DNA from 2 places in the Sedimentibacter sp. MB31-C6 genome. Region 1 is predicted to be linked to the other one. Evidence: riboswitches for the same ligand, from Rfam matches in the RefSeq annotation. Region 1 holds a riboswitch; the other holds the start of a gene.
What was found. Region 1 has a riboswitch for cyclic di-GMP ahead of U8307_RS03805 (transglutaminase-like domain-containing protein). Riboswitches for the same ligand answer to the same signal wherever they lie in the genome.
Positions count from the first base shown of each region.

Region 2: another riboswitch for cyclic di-GMP. It lies ahead of U8307_RS10825 (sugar phosphate isomerase/epimerase family protein); the one in region 1 lies ahead of U8307_RS03805 (transglutaminase-like domain-containing protein).

Region 1 is NZ_CP142396.1:769,471-777,966, reverse strand. It holds gene U8307_RS03810 (S-layer homology domain-containing protein) at 1-2,733, shown strand, start outside; cyclic di-GMP riboswitch class I at 2,833-2,916, shown strand; gene U8307_RS03805 (transglutaminase-like domain-containing protein) at 2,987-3,868, shown strand; gene U8307_RS03800 (type IV pilus twitching motility protein PilT) at 3,928-4,983, opposite strand; gene U8307_RS03795 (hypothetical protein) at 4,983-5,498, opposite strand; gene U8307_RS03790 (hypothetical protein) at 5,495-6,007, opposite strand; gene U8307_RS03785 (DUF4860 domain-containing protein) at 5,997-6,503, opposite strand; gene U8307_RS03780 (hypothetical protein) at 6,534-6,824, opposite strand; gene U8307_RS03775 (type II secretion system F family protein) at 6,843-7,901, opposite strand; gene U8307_RS03770 (class I SAM-dependent methyltransferase) at 8,096-8,496, shown strand, end outside.
Region 2 is NZ_CP142396.1:2,286,585-2,295,080, forward strand. It holds gene U8307_RS10820 (bifunctional diguanylate cyclase/phosphodiesterase) at 1-449, shown strand, start outside; cyclic di-GMP riboswitch class I at 558-644, shown strand; gene U8307_RS10825 (sugar phosphate isomerase/epimerase family protein) at 889-1,665, shown strand; gene U8307_RS10830 (serine hydrolase) at 2,099-2,860, shown strand; gene U8307_RS10835 (sigma-54 interaction domain-containing protein) at 2,882-4,639, shown strand; gene U8307_RS10840 (serine hydrolase) at 4,649-5,422, shown strand; gene U8307_RS10845 (dipeptidase) at 5,594-6,553, shown strand; gene U8307_RS10850 (alanine/glycine:cation symporter family protein) at 6,686-8,197, shown strand.

The DNA of each region.
Region 1 (8,496 bases):
ATAAGTGGAACAACATTATATGAAGATATATTAGATGGAACTGCATGGAACACGGCAGTAACAACATTACCGACATATGAAGCAGATTCTGGATATAAGTTTGACGGATGGACACCGACGCCATTTGCAACAACAATAACAGAAGATTTAGTGTATACAGCCAACTTTGTAAAAGATGAAGACCAATGGCATACAGTAGAATTTAAAGCAGGAGCAAATGGAAGTATAAGTGGAACAACATTATATGAAGATATATTAGATGGAACTGCATGGAACACAGCAGTAACAACATTACCGACATATGAAGCAGATTCTGGATATAAGTTTGACGGATGGACACCGACGCCATTTGCAACAACAATAACAGAAGACTTAGTGTATACAGCCAACTTTGTAAAAGATGAAGACCAATGGCATACAGTAGAATTTAAAGCAGGAGCAAATGGAAGTATAAGTGGAACAACATTATATGAAGATATATTAGATGGAACTGCATGGAACACAGCAGTAACAACATTACCGACATATGAAGCAGATTCTGGATATAAGTTTGACGGATGGACACCGACGCCATTTGCAACAACAATAACAGAAGATTTAGTGTATACAGCCAACTTTGTAAAAGATAGTGGTGCAACCGTTGAACTTAACATATGGAAGCAATGGTATGATGGCGAAACTCAATTACCACAATTGAAGTCACTATCTACAGTTCCATCATCATCAAGACCGGAAAGCATAACTGTTTATCTGTTAAATGAAGATGAAGAAAGAGTTTCTACTGCAGTTGTAAGCCTTGATGAGTATGGATATTGGTTTGGCTCGTTTATAGTACCGATGTATGATTCTAATAACGAATTTATTGATTACTCAAATTATACGATTGAAGAAGATGTTCCAGATAACTATACTTATGAATTCGTAAATAATAATTATGGTTATGGATATGACGGATTCCAATTATATAATATAGAGGTTATAGATGTACCTGTAAGTAAAGTATGGGATGGCCCTGTAGGAGACGAGGTATCAATAGTATTATTAGATTCCGATGGAGAAGCAACTGATTACACCTTAACACTAAATGAAGATAATAATTGGACCGATTCTTTCAAATTACCTTTATATGAAGGTGGCGAATATTGGTGGGATTTCAGAGAAAATGATTACTCTGATTACACAATAGCTGAATTGGATATGAATGGATATAGAACTGACATATCTGGAGATTTTTATGAAGGCTTTGTGGTTATCAATACAGCCAACGCAGTAAGTTACAATGTTAATTATTTAGAATTTGGAACTAATTTACCGGTAGCTGATTCAGTAACTAAATCAGGAATTTATGGTACTAAAGTAACCGAAAGTGCAATTGATGTAGAGGGTTACGTGAAGGTAGCTCCTACTAGCAAATCACTAGAATTAGGTGAAGACAATAATGTAATTGATTTCTACTACACTAAAATTTTAGGCGAAGTTACAATAACTGTAGAAGTTGTAGATACTAATGGAAACCAAATATATAAAATGGATTATACTGGAGCAACGAGTACTTCAATAACAGAAGATATTAGGCCAGAAATTCCATCTGGTTATAAAATTATATCTAAGCCGGAATTGCCATCGGTATATCCAGAAGAGAATACAACATACACATTCAAAGTAAGAGCACCTAATATAGATGATACTATAAATATAGAATGGCATTACGAAACAGGATATAATACTAATCAGTATAATGCTGAAGAAGGACCTCAAGGTATTGCAGGTACAGAGTTAAATGAAGATGAAAGACAGACTTATATAGTAATGGGTAATAGAACAAGATACACATATTCTAGATATGAAACAGTTGTAGATGTGACAACAAGAACAGCAATAGAATATGAAGTTGTTGAAATACCTGATACAACATCAACAAGTGGTTCAGCAATTACGACAGAAATAATAGAAAAAGAAGTAATCGAAGAAGTTAAGGATACTACTTATAAATTCTTCTACGATAGAAATAAATCTAGTAATGGTGGTCGTAAAAAACCTGTAATCATCGAAGATCCAGAAGTACCATTGGCAGACTTAGAAAAATTAGATCACTTTGCTTATATTATAGGTTATCCTGAGGGAGATATAAGACCTCTTAATAGTATAACCAGAGAAGAAGTGGCAATGATTTTCTATAGATTATTGACTGATGATAGCAGAGATAGCTTATTGAGTGATACAAATTCATTTACAGATATATCATCTGATAGATGGTCAAATCGCGCAATATCTACACTATCTAATGCTGGTATATTGAATGGATACCCAGATGGAACCTTTAAACCATCAGAACCAATTACTAGGGCAGAATTTGCAACTATAGCAGCTAAGTTTGATAAACTAGAATCAAGTAGTACTAGTAAGTTTACTGATATATATGGTCACTGGGCAGAGGATTATATAAATTCTTCTGAAATAAAAGGTTGGATAAATGGTTATCTTGATAATACTTTTAAACCAGATCAAAATATTACAAGAGCTGAATCAATGACATTGATTAACAATGTTCTTGAAAGATCAGTTTTAGAAGAAAATATACATCCAGATGCTATATTCTGGCCAGATATGACAAGTGATGATTGGTACTATGAAGCTGTAATGGAAGCAACAAACAGTCATAATTACACTATCAATGAAGAAAGTGGAGAAGAACTCTGGACCGGAATGAAAGCAAATAAATTATGGCCATAGTTTAAATTGAATTATGCGGAATGTTAAATCTTAGCATTCCGTATTTTTCATGTTTAAAATAACAGTTGACAAAATTAACCATATTGTGATATTATATTTTAAATTAATAGGCAAAGTTTTCTAAAGAAGACGACGCAAAGCTATAGGGTCTAAGCCTAAAAGGTATGATAGCCAGCTGCTATGTATTTCTGATACATATATAAAATGCTTTGCTATTTAAGTGAAGTATTTTTATGTTAAAGGGGTGGGTTGTGTGAAGAAACTAAAGATAACATTATATACAATATTTATAACAATATTTATATTATCGCTTTATACAATGTGTTTTGGTGCAGAAAATGTGTACAAGGGTTCTAAGTCAGAAATAGATGCTACTCATAGTTCAGAAGGTTATGTTAAAATAAGGTATTTAAAGGAAACTACGAAAAAATTAAAAGTAATTATTGAAAAAGATACAGGAAAGTATACATATGATTTGAATAATAAAGGTGATTATGAAACATATCCTTTACAAATGGGAAATGGTACATATAAAATTAAAATATTTGAAAATATAACAGGAAACAAATACAGTATCAAGCAGACTGCAAACATTAAGGTAACTTTAGATAATGAAAATTCTCCATTCCTTGTTTCAAATCAATATGTAAAATATAAAAATGATTCTGAAACTGTAAAAAAAGCAGAAGAATTAACAAAAGAAAAAAAAGAAGATATTGATAAAATAGATGTCATTTATGATTATATAATTACTAATATCGTTTATGATACAAAAAAGGCTGAAAGTGTTGAAAGCGGATATTTGCCTGAAGTAGATGAAATACTTAAGAGTAATAAAGGCATTTGTTTTGATTATGCATCGATAATGGCAGCAATGCTACGTTCACAGTCTATACCAACAAAATTAGTAACTGGTTATTCTTCTAATTTAGATGTACTACACGCATGGAATGAAGTATATACAGAGGAAACAGGTTGGATTAAATTAAATGAGATGTATTTTGACGGTCGTCAATGGAAATTAATGGATAGTACCATAGCATCTACAGCGAAACAATCTAATAGTCCCAAAATGATAGAATACACTAAAAAGTTAACTGATAGTAAATATTATACTAAGTATTTTGAATATTAATACCCTGTTAGACAACAGGGTATTTTTATTATATAGGAAAGTTCTCCTTTCCTATATAATTACAATTGTTTAATAATAGAATCTGGGTCTGTTGAGTATTTTATAGCATCTTCTTTACTAATTAGATTATTTTTGAAAAGTTCAACTATGCTTGTATCCATTGGTTTCATACCTTTTGTTTCTGATGAGTATATAACATTATTTATTTGATGAATCTTTGATTCTCTGATTAAATTAGATATTGCATTATTTACTATCATTATTTCAAAGGCAGCTGCTCGACCACATGTAGAAGAAGGTATTAATTGTTGTGATATTACTGCTTGAAGTTGCATTGATAGTTGTATTCTTATTTGTCTTTGTTGATTTGATGGAAATACATCTATAATGCGATCAATGGTATTTGCAGCACCAATAGTGTGTAATGTAGAAAAAACCAAATGTCCTGTTTCAGCAGCGGTTAGAGCTATTTCTATAGTTTCTAAATCTCTCATTTCTCCTATTAATATAACATCAGGAGCTTGTCTAAGGGCAGATTTAAGTGATGAAATATAGCTTTTGAAATCAGTAGATATTTCTCTTTGGCTTATAATTGATTTTTTGTGTTTATGTAAAAACTCTATTGGATCTTCAAATGTCATTATATGGCAATTTCGTTGCCTATTTATTTTATCTATAATACAAGCAAGTGTTGTTGATTTGCCGCTACCAGCAGGTCCAGTAACTAAAACAAGACCTTTTGTTTTTTTATATAAATTCATGCAAGCATCTGGAATTCCTAATTCAGTTGGATTTGGTAATTCAAAAAGTACTACTCTAATTACAGCTGCAAAAGAATTTCTTTGTTTATATGCACTAACTCTAAACCTACCTAATTTAGATAATGAAAAAGAAAAATCCATGTCCCCATTTTCTGTAAGTTCTTCGAAGTTTCCTTTGTTTGCTGCAATTAAAATATCTTTTATAATTTCATATGTATCATCTGTGTTTAGAGGCGTATCACTTTGGGACACAATTTCACCCATAATCTTGTATGATATTGGTCGTCCAGCAATTATAAAGATATCTGATGCTTTTTTTTCTACAGCATTTACTAATATATCAATAATATTAATCATTGGCTAATTCCTTCCCATAAATTGTATGTATCTTCGTCGTAACTTGGGAGCTTAATATTGGATAGAGTCCATGAAATTATTTCATAGCTAGGCTCTCCTATCGTACTATCATATAAAATATTTAACTTCACATTAATTTTTTGATTTAAGTTTCCTAAAATTTCATAAGAAATATAAAAGTCAGAATAAATGTTATCTTTGTTTTCTTTAATAATTGTTATGCTGTCTATTTTTTGTAACTCTTGTATTGCTAAATAGTTAAAATTTTCTGATTCTGAAACATTTATATTTTTTTTATTTTGTAATTTAAGATTAGCTATAGTTAGCTTATCATTAATATTAGCAAGTTTTTCTTTAGCCTTTCCATGCATGTAATAATAATCTGTAGTAATATCTTCTGTTTTATTTGATAATTTTAAATCTGAATAAGTTGTTGTAAAAGATAATGTTGCTAGTATTATCAAACAAAGAACAACAAATATTATTATAACAAGGGATCCTCCTAATCTCATTGTAACGCCCTCCTTGCCTCAAAATCAGGATAAAAATTTTTAGTTGAAATCGAAACTAAGGAGTCAATGCTATTATTATTTTCTATAAATGGATAAGGGTCACTCTTTTTAGTAAATATATTTATGTGGCTAATTATTCCTGATTGTAACTGCTTATTAGTAATATCCATAATTATAGTATATTCCATTTGTTCTTCGTTGCATCTATTCCATTTACTATCAAAATAAACTACATAGTAATATTGATTTGTTTCTTCATTAAAATTTGTATAAGCAAATAATTCATTTAAAATTTCTTGAGTATCATTATCAGTTTCTGATGAATTAATATATTCAAGAATTGTTTGCATTTTCATTAATGCTATAGTTTTATCATTGGATTTTATTTGTGTATATCTAGCAATTGCAAAGCAATTTAAAATAATTACAGCTGCTATAGCGAAAATTAATATTGACAATATTATTTCGATAAGTGATACTTCTAAATTTATAGATGATTTATTTTTCAATAGAAACACCACCTAATTGGTTAGAATTTAAAGATAAAACTAATTCTGAACTATAATCACCGCTATTTATAGAAAACTCGTATAAATTGCCATTTTTCTTATAAATGCTAAAATTGTCGATTTTTAAAACCTTCATACCATCAGATAAGGAGAATTCCGTTCCTTCATCAATAAAAATTTCATATAAATAACCATCATAATAGTAAATCCATGTTTCATAATTTAAACTATCATAAGTTTCATTTATAACAATAGCAGGAGTTTCATGTATAGTTTTTATATTAATGGATTTACTATTATCTGCTTGTCTCAATTTATTAGATATATATGACAATGAAACACGAATTTCATAATTACTATCTCTTTCATCTTTTATATTAGTATATATATCACTACCTAAAATAATTATCATAACAGATAAAATGACTATAGTTAAGAAAAGGAGCATAACAAATATGAAATGTATAGAAAATTGGTTTGTACTATTTTTTTTCATATTTTTCCTCCGTTGAATAGAATATATTCCTTATTTTAAAAATACTTTGATTTCTGGAATTATATTCGAAGCAAAAGCAATATAACTAACATAATATTTTTCATGGTCAATTATTAAACCGTAATTACTTTCTAAATATTCAATATTAGGTGGATAAAATCCTTCAATAGCATAACACTGTATAGCACCTCTAATTATTGCTTCCTCTAATATAACAAATTTGTTTTCTTCGTTAGATTTTTTTGTAATATTAGTGCCAAAGAATAAAAAGGCAACAATTAATAATAAAATAATAACATTTAAAATTTTTGACTTTCTCACATTTAACATCCCTTCAATTTAACCGATGCTTGCCATTATGTTCATTAGTGGTAGCATAACAGAAATAAGTATAACACCTATTGCGATAGATAAAAATCCTACAAGTATAGGTTCTATTAGGGCTACATTGTTAGTGATTCTTTGTTCTACTTCGTTTTCAAGTATTGTTGTGAGCTTATCCATAACTGTATCTAATTCACCAGTTTTATATCCCATATTTATCATTTGTAAATGCATACTTGAAAAAAGAGATAATTTAGAAAGTGATTCTATAAATGGCTCACCACTTTTTATACACTTTTGGAATACTTTAATCTTATTTTTTAAATGAGAGTTTTCTAATATTTGAAGTAAAAGGTCTAATGAATTATCAATATTTAAACCACTTGATAATAAAAGAGATAATGAAGAAGAAAATCTATAGGCAGTTAAATTTTTCATTATTACTTTAGTTATAATATTTTTATTTAGAAAACTATTATATAATTCTTTTCCTTTTATTGTTTTTCCAAATCCTAAAAAAGCAACTATAATAATTAAAAATATAATGAGAATGTACATAATTAGTTTTCCAGCTAAAATACCAGTGGAAAATGACATTAAAATAGAGGCCTCATTAGATAATTCTCCTCCAAGTTCGCTTATCATACTTTCGAATACAGGAAAAATCTTAGTAACAAGAAGAATAATTACTAATGTCATCATGACGAAGAGCATAGAAGGATAAAATATTGAATTTTTAATTTTCAATTTTATAAATTCTTCTCTGTCGTAGTATTTTGATAGGGAAGTCATTACATTTTCTAATTTCCCTGTTGCGTTTCCTATTTGACTCATATTTACTACATAAGGTGGAAAAAAATTTGAATTATTCATTGCTTGATATAAAGGTACACCTTTTGATAGTTCTTGCTTTATAATACCTAAAACTTTTTTTATTTTTCCTTCTTCAATATCATCATGCATCCAGGAAATTCCATCATAAATTAACATTCCCGATTTCAACGTTAATGCAACTTGCATACAAAAAAAAGATAATTCAGAAGATGAAAGTTTTTTACTGTAGGTTTTATTCATAAAGAACCTCCCAATAATCAGTAGATTATATGATTTAATTATAATATATAAAATTACATAATTCAACAAAATAATACAGAAATGGATAAGACTATAAAAAATTGAATTTTAAAAGTAATTGATAATTATTATTTGAAAAGTGGAAAAAATACTGTATAATAAAAAACAATAAGCTATCGGAGGAATTATTTATAATGGAGCAATATTTTACAAAAAATCCAACTACAAAAGACGATGTATATAAATTTGATTGGAATATAGGAAAAGATAAATTTTATTTTTATACAAGTAATAGCGTTTTTTCTAAAAAGGGTGTAGATTTTGGTTCAATGCTTCTTAGTGAAACAGTAATAAAAGAGAATAATAGTTTTGACGGCAAAATACTAGACATGGGATGTGGTTATGGTCCTATAGGCATAATAGTAGCAAAATTATTAAAAAATTCGAATATTACAATGTCTGATATCAATGAAAGAGCATTAAAGTTGGCTGCAATGAATGCAAAAGAAAATAAAGTTGAAAATAGAGTCAAAATAATTAATTCATCATCCTTTGATTCGATAAACGAAATGTATAATATCATACTTACTAATCC
Region 2 (8,496 bases), 1.5 Mb from region 1:
CAAAAAAATATATTAAGTTATATGATTTAGAACCTTCGTGTTTAGAATTTGAATTAACAGAGAGAACAATTATAGAAGATGAACAAAATGTATTTAGTAAGATTAATGAAATAAAAGATTATGGAATCAAAGTATCATTAGATGATTATGGAACAGGATATAATACGTATAAATATCTCATAAATTACTCTAAAACATTTAATTATATAAAAATTGATAAATCATTTATTAATAATATAAAATATAATAAAAATAGAATAATAGTAGAAGGTATAATAGATTTAGTTCATAAGTTAGGTTTAGAAGTAATAGCAGAAGGCGTTGAAACAAAAGAACAAGTTGATATTTTAAATAGTATTAATTGTGACATTATGCAGGGATATTATTTCAGTAGGCCTATAAAACCAGAAAAATTAGTTTCAAAGTATTTCGTTAAAGTAAACAGATAGAGATAATGGGATTAAATTACTTTAAATGTAAAAAAATTAATAAAATGTTATAAATAGTATTGACAAATGCTTCATAAAGGAATACAATTGAATTGGAATAAACTAGCATATTGATAAAGGCAAACTCGATGAAAGTCGAGGACGCAAAGCCACGGGCCTTAAGGTTTTATAAACCATGGTAGCCGGGTCGCCAAAATTGCGAATACATAATAATAAGTGTATTAGCTCTGTTTGGCATACAATCAGAGTTTTTTTAATTCCTAATTTGCAATCGATTTCATGGAATTGTTCTCCTAATACTATGTATTTTTAATTTGGAGCTATCTTGCTAAAAGCAAGGTAGTTCTTTCTTTCTGAAAAAATTATAATTTTGACTTGTTATAATTACATAGTACAGCTATAATTGAAATAATAATCTTGACATATTAAGGAGCATTCAATGAATGAAACAGGAATTTTTCATTGGTTTGGATATATATTACCCTTTGAAGAAAGAATTAAATTAATAAAAGAAGCAGGTTATGACTATGTAATGTTATGGTGGGAAGATGAAACTTATCCTACATATATAAATAGAAAAAAGTTAAGAAATATAGTTTATTCATATGATTTAAAATTAGATAATGTACATTTACCTTTTGATGATATAAATTTGCTTTGGAATGAAGATGAAAACAAAAGAGAAATACATACAAATAAAATTATTAAATGGTTATATGAATGTAAAAATTCTGGTGTAGATACAGTTGTTATGCATAACACACAGGGAAATAATATTGAATTAAACTATACAGCGGGATATAAATCATTTGAAAATATAGTAAAAGTTGCAGAAGATATTAAAATTAAGGTAGCATTTGAAAACACTCAAATGTTTCATTATACTGATTTTATATTAAATGAATTTAAGTCTAATTATATAGGGTTTTGTTATGATTCATCCCATGATTTCGTAAATGGACAAAGCAATGGTGATATATTAGACAAATGGAAAGATATATTGTTATGCGTCCACCTTTCAGATAATGATGGTCTATGCGATAGACATTGGATTCCAGGTACAGGTCATGTTAATTGGCAGAAAATAATAAATATAATTAAAGAAACAAAATGTAAAAGTTTTTCAATGGAAACCTATCCATTCGAAGAAGATAAAAAACTTCTACCATTAGATTTTTTAATAAAAGCAAGAAATAATCTAATTTCATTAATTTAACACATAACACATCCCGCCGCGGTATGCATACAATGCATACCCTACATTGAAAATGAAAGTTAACGTGATATTGGCATGAATATTGGAACACATTACGTTGCGTATTGAAAACGAAATTAACATATTGTTGTGACGAATAATGGGACGCATTGGAATACGTATTGGAAATACAACACAAACGTAGGGGACGCATTGCATGCGTCCCGGGACAAACCAAATCAACACGATTAAATCAATATAACACGACCCGTGGCGGTATGCATACAATGCATACCCTACATTGAAAATGAAAATGGTCGTGATATTGGGACGCATTGGAATACGTATTGGAAATACAACACAAACGTAGGGGACGCATTGCATGCGTCCCGGGACAACCGAGACAACCGGTACAACATGATTTAAAGGTAAAAATTATAATTGGAGGAAAACTATGAAAACTAGGATATTAGAAAAATTGAATACTGCAAAAGGTAAAATTGGTTTTTATTATAAAAATCTCATTACTGGCGAAGAAATATGTTATAATGAAAATGATACATTTTTGGCTGCTAGTGTAATAAAGCTTCCAATTTTGGCTGAGATATTTCGTGAATCTGCATTGGAAAATGTTAACCTATCTGAAATATTAACTGTAAAAAATAGTGATAAAATGCCAAGTTGCGGTGCATTAAACTTATTTACTGACGAGCCTAATGTAGATGTGAGAACGTTATGCAAACTTATGATTGCATTAAGTGATAATACTGCGACTAATGTTCTAATTAAACATTTTAATATTGAAAAATTAAACAAAGGATTTGATGAAATTGGGTTATTAGATACTAAAATTAATCGACTTTTATTTGATGAAAGTGCTCAAAAAGAGGGAAAAGAAAATGTGATTGTACCAAGAGAATTAGGTTATTTGTTAGAACAGATATACAATAAAACTTTTGTCAATGAGAATGTTTCCAAAGAGATAGAAGAAATATTGTTGGAACAGCAAATTAATCATAAAATTCCAGGTAAATTACCAGAATCCATTAAAGTAGCTCATAAAACAGGTGAAGACGATGGTATTACAAATGATGTAGGTATTGTGTATTCAGAAGAACCTTTTGTAATAGTGTTCGTGTCGAATTATACTGATGTACCAGAATTTGAACAAATGATTCGTGATATTTCATATCAATGTTGTAAACTTGATAAATAGATTAATTAGTTTGGAGATTTTATGAAAAATGCAAATATAGATTTAATTATTGATAGTGATTTGAAAATTAGAGAAATTAGTATTGCTGCTCTTGATTTAGTTAAGCCTGAATATCAATTCTACTTAGGATATAAAAGTGATAGATTTCAAATTTCGGATGTAATTATAATTGTAGAAAACCACTATTCAAAAAATAAAGAAATCTACACAAAAGAATTTATTCATAATTTAAATATTGATTATAGTGAATCTATGAAAGAACGATTTATTATTGTAGGAGCTTATAAAGATTCATCCATACAAGCTATTTATAAAGATAATTTCTCAAATGAATCTTTAAAAACAGTTTTTAATGGACAAGAGATTTCTATTGCTACTACTGACGAATCAGTGTTTTTGCAAATTGATGATACCAATTATAATATTGAATTGAGTAAATGGGATAATCAAGTTATTGCTTTGAATTCTAATCAAATTAAATTCTTTATTAATCCTAATATTAAATTTAAAGAAGACTTACTGGAATATTTTTATTTAGGTAGTTTTAATGAGTTTATTAATTACAAAAAGGACATTATCATTGGTTTAGATGTTGAACAAATTTTTAATAACGACTTAATTAATAACTTAAAAGAATTTTTTAATTCTAAAGAATCTCAAATGATATTTACATATAAAGGTGAGAGTATATATTTAGTGAAAAAAACATTACTAGTTGACGAGAAAAAGGTTATATCAATTAGTATTTTTACTAAAAAGATGTGTATAAATGAAATTGATTCATATGGGAATGTTTTAAAATCACTTGAGAAGTTTGAAGCGATGAATACCCAAACCCCATGTTTAAATTATATAAATATTATAGGGAACAGTCCTGAAATTAGATTGGTGGAACAATTATTAGACAGAGCTGCTAGAACAAATGTTACGATTATGTTATTGGGTGAAAGTGGAACAGGAAAGACACTTTTTGCAAAGGAGATACATAATAAGAGTAAAAGGAAGAATAATCCCTTTATTCATGTTAATTGCGCAGCTATTCCTAAAGAATTAATTGAAAGCGAACTGTTTGGTTATGAAGAAGGTGCATTTACTGGTGCTAAAAAAGGTGGTAAAAAGGGTTATTTTGAAATAGCTAATAAAGGCACTGTTTTTTTAGATGAAATTGCAGAGTTGCCTATGGAGTCACAAAGTAGACTTTTGGAAGTTTTACAAAGTAAGACTTATTATAGAGTAGGAGGGCAATCGAAAATTTATGCTGATTTTAGGATTGTAGCTGCAACAAATAAGGACTTAAAGGAACTTGTTGAAACTAATCTTCTAAGAAAAGATCTTTATTATAGATTAAATGTTTTTTCAATAACAATACCACCTCTTAGAGAGAGAGGGGATGATATCTCTCTTTTGTGTAAAAGTTTATTGCCAAAAATTTGCAAGAATCTTGAGATTGAGTCTTTACTCATAAGCGATGAAGTTCTTCAAAGATTTTCATGTTACCATTGGCCTGGTAATGTTAGAGAACTTGAAAATATTTTAGAGTGTGCTGCTATTTTATGTGAAGGTAGAGTAATTCAAAACAGACATATTATGATGATTGAAAATGAATTTACACAAGACATACATACTACAAGTTTAAAACAGAGAGTTGATAGTTATGAAAAACAAATTATATATGATTCTCTACGATTATATAAAAATAAAATAAAGACAGCAGAAAAACTTGGAATTGGCAGAACTACACTTTTTGAAAAAATGAAAAAATATGATCTTGAATTCTAGGAGGAAATTATGTTATCAAAACAAATTAAAGATAGAATAGGAAATATACAAGGTAATATCGGTATATATTATAAAGACCTTAAAAGCGGTAGAACTTGTATCGAAGGAAATAGTGAGAAATTTATTTCTGCCGGATTAGCCAAAGTTCATGTTTTGCTAGAAGTTTTTAATCAACTTGAACAAGGAAAATTTAAGAAAGATGATATTTATATTTTAAAAAATACTGATAAAATGCCATCTATTGGGGCAGTTATGCATATGCATGAAGGAACTGAATTAACAATTGAAGATTTATACAAATTAATGATTTCGATTGGTGACAATTCAGCATTTAACATTTTAGTTAATTTATTAGGTATTGATTCTATAAATATGACTTTAGATGAATTAGGATTTGTTATATCACGTGTTAATAGATTGCTTTATTCTTATGATGCTATGTCTAAAGGGGTTGAAAATTACACTTCAATACATGAGATTGGAGATATTTTCGATAGGCTATATAACCAGCAAATAATCAGCCGAAAAGCTAGTAATGAAATTATTGAGGTTCTCAAATTGCAACAACGAAACTTTATAATTCCTTACTATTTTGGTCTTAATACTATTATTGCACATCAAGTAGGTGAAGATGATGAGTGTATTCACGATGCGGGTATTGTATATTCTATGAACCCTTTTATTCTGTGTATGAGTGCAGATAATGTTGATGTTAAAAAAGCTGAAAGTGCAATGAGAGATATTGCATTGATGAGTTTTAAACATTCAAATAGACTTAATTAAAATGTTCGAAAAAATGACGTGAAATTCGGAAATCCGAACTAAAAAAATAATTTTTATTTTCTAAAATCAGATTTGAAGTTGATTTCAAGTCTTTTTTTATTGGCATAAAAATTGCTTAATTAAGAGTAGTGAAACATTTAAAAAACATAATGAAGAAATGAGGCTTATAAAATGATAGTATTTGATTCACATAGTGACCTATGGATAGATATTTTGAGAAAAAATCGAATAGGGGAAAAGGATGTCTTTAAAACAAGATATTTAAAAGCATTTCAAGATGGCGAAGTAATTGGAGGAATATTTGTAATTTGGGTTGATCCACCCTTTACGGCTTATCCTGTTGAAAGAAGCAAAGACGTAATTAGAAATATGGCAAAAGAATTAAATAATAACACAGATATTATGAGATTAATCAGAAATTATGATGATATAGAAAAATCATTAAAAGATAAAAAAATGCCTATTATGATGGGCATAGAAGGAATGAATTTCATGGAGGAAAGTGTGGATTATCTAGATGTCCTATATTTGATGGGAGCAAGACATGCTATGCTTACATGGAATGAAGAAAATATTTATGCAACAGGTTCAAGAGGAAATAAAAATAGAGGCTTAACAGAAAAAGGTATTGAAGTTGTTAAAAGGATGGAAAAGTTAGGTATGATAATTGATGTTTCTCATGCCAATGAAAAAACGTTTTGGGATATTGTTGACAATACAACTGGACCTATTATTGCATCTCACTCTAATGTAAGAAGATTATGTGATACTGTAAGAAATTTAACAGATGAACAATGTAAAGTTATAGCTAATCGGAATGGTGTCATTGGAATGAATAGCTATGATGAATTTGTATCTAAAGATAAAGCTAAAAAGAATTTAGATGGTCTTATAGACCATATAGATTATTTGCAAAAATTAATTGGTATAGACCATATTTGCTTTGGATTTGATTTTATGAATTATTTAAATTCACCACCTGGAGAAGATGAAAGTGTCATAGGTCTTGAAGATGTATCACAAACACAAAATATAATTAATGCAATGAGAAGAAGGGGTTATTTAGAAAATGATATAGAGAAAGTAGCTTATAAAAATATCTTTAGAGTTATAAAAGATGTTTTAGATTAATTATAAATTCATTAAATGAATTAATTTAATAAATTATATATGAGAGATAAAAGGGAGGTGTGAATTACAGAAGGTTAAATAATTAGTTATAAATAGACATAGTTAGATAAAATTCTAGGAGGTATAAATATTATGTTAGTTAAATTAGCTTCTGCATTAGTTGACTTTTTATGGGGTGTACCATTATTCGTAATTGTTATGGGTACAGGTTTATTTTTTACAGTAAAATCAAACTTTTTTCAATTTAAATTTTTTAAACATATGTGGAAAATAACCTTTGGTTCATTGTTTGAAAAGAAAAAAGAAGAAGGAAATGTAAAAGGTGTACTAACACCTATACAAGCCATTAGTACAGCAGTTGGCGGATCTATCGGTATGGGTAATATTGGTGGTGTTGCTTCTGCTATTGCAGTTGGTGGACCAGGTGCGGTTTTGTGGATGTGGATAGCGGCATCAGTTGGACAGATAATAAAAATGGTTGAGGTTTCTCTAGCTTGCCACTACAGATTGACAGATGAGAAAGGTGATCCATATGGAGGACCTAACTATTATATGAAGAGAGGTATTAGCGAGGAAAGAGGATATAAAAAACTTTATAAAGTACTTAGCTTCATTTTCATGTTTGGTATGCTTGGTGGCTTTTTTATCAATGTAGCAAATTTTACATTATCAGAAGCGATTACAAAAGTTTCTGGCTGGAATATGGTTGCAGTTAGTATAGGGTATACCATTGTTATATATATAATTACTGCAGGTGGAATTCCTAAAGTAGGAAAAATTTCAGAAAAAATTGTACCTTATATGGTTGTGTTTTATATTGGAACTGGTTTGTTTGTTATATTTAAAAATTATGCTGCAATTCCAGGAAGTTTAAAGCTTATTATATCTGGCGCATTTAGTGGAACAGCTGCTGTAGGTGGATTTACAGGTGTTGCTGTTGCAAGTGTTATTCAAATGGGTATCTCAAGATCAGTTTACAGTAATGAAGCTGGTTGGGGTACTTCACCTATGATACATTCAACATCTAAAACAGATCATCCAATTCGTCAAGGGTTATTTGGAGTATTTGAAGTATTCATGGATACATTCGTTATTTGTTCTATTACTTCTTTAGTTATTATTACAACTGGAGAATGGTCTTCAGGTTTATCAGGAGCAACATTAACTTTAACAGCATTTGAATCTGGAATGGGTTTTGCTGGACCACTTCTCTTAACAATAGCTATGGTGTTATTTGCATTAACTACAGCTGGCGGTTGGTATGGATACTATGAAATTTTATTAAGATTTTTATTCAAAGATAATGAAAAGGCCAAAGAAATTGGTTTGAAATTTGTAAAATTGACATATCCATTGCCAGGATTACTTTTGACTATTCTAGCTGCGACAAATAACTATCCAGGATCAACTGTATGGATTTTTGCAGACATAGCTACAGGGGTTCCAACATTCGCAAATATTATTGCCATATTTGTTCTTTTCCCAAAATTCTTTGAATTATTAAAAGATTACAAGGCAAGATATTTAGGCATAGGCAAGATAGATCCTAATTTTAAAGTTTTCTATGAAGACGATATAACAAACGTAGGGGACGCATTGAATGCGTCCCGGAACAACCAAATCAACACGATTAAATCAATATAACACGACCTGTCGCGGTATGCATACAATGCATACCCTACATTGAAAATGAAAATGGTTGTGATATTGGGACACATTGGAATACGTATTGGAAATACAACACAAACGTATGGGACGCATTGAATGCGTCCCGTGACAACCAAATCAACACGATTAAATCAATATAACACGACCCGTGGCGGTATGCATACAATGCATACCCTACATTGAAAATAAAAATTATCGTGATATTGGCATGAATATTGGAACATAGTTGTAGGGGACGCATTTTTTCATGCGTCCCCCGCTTGTTATATTTAGGA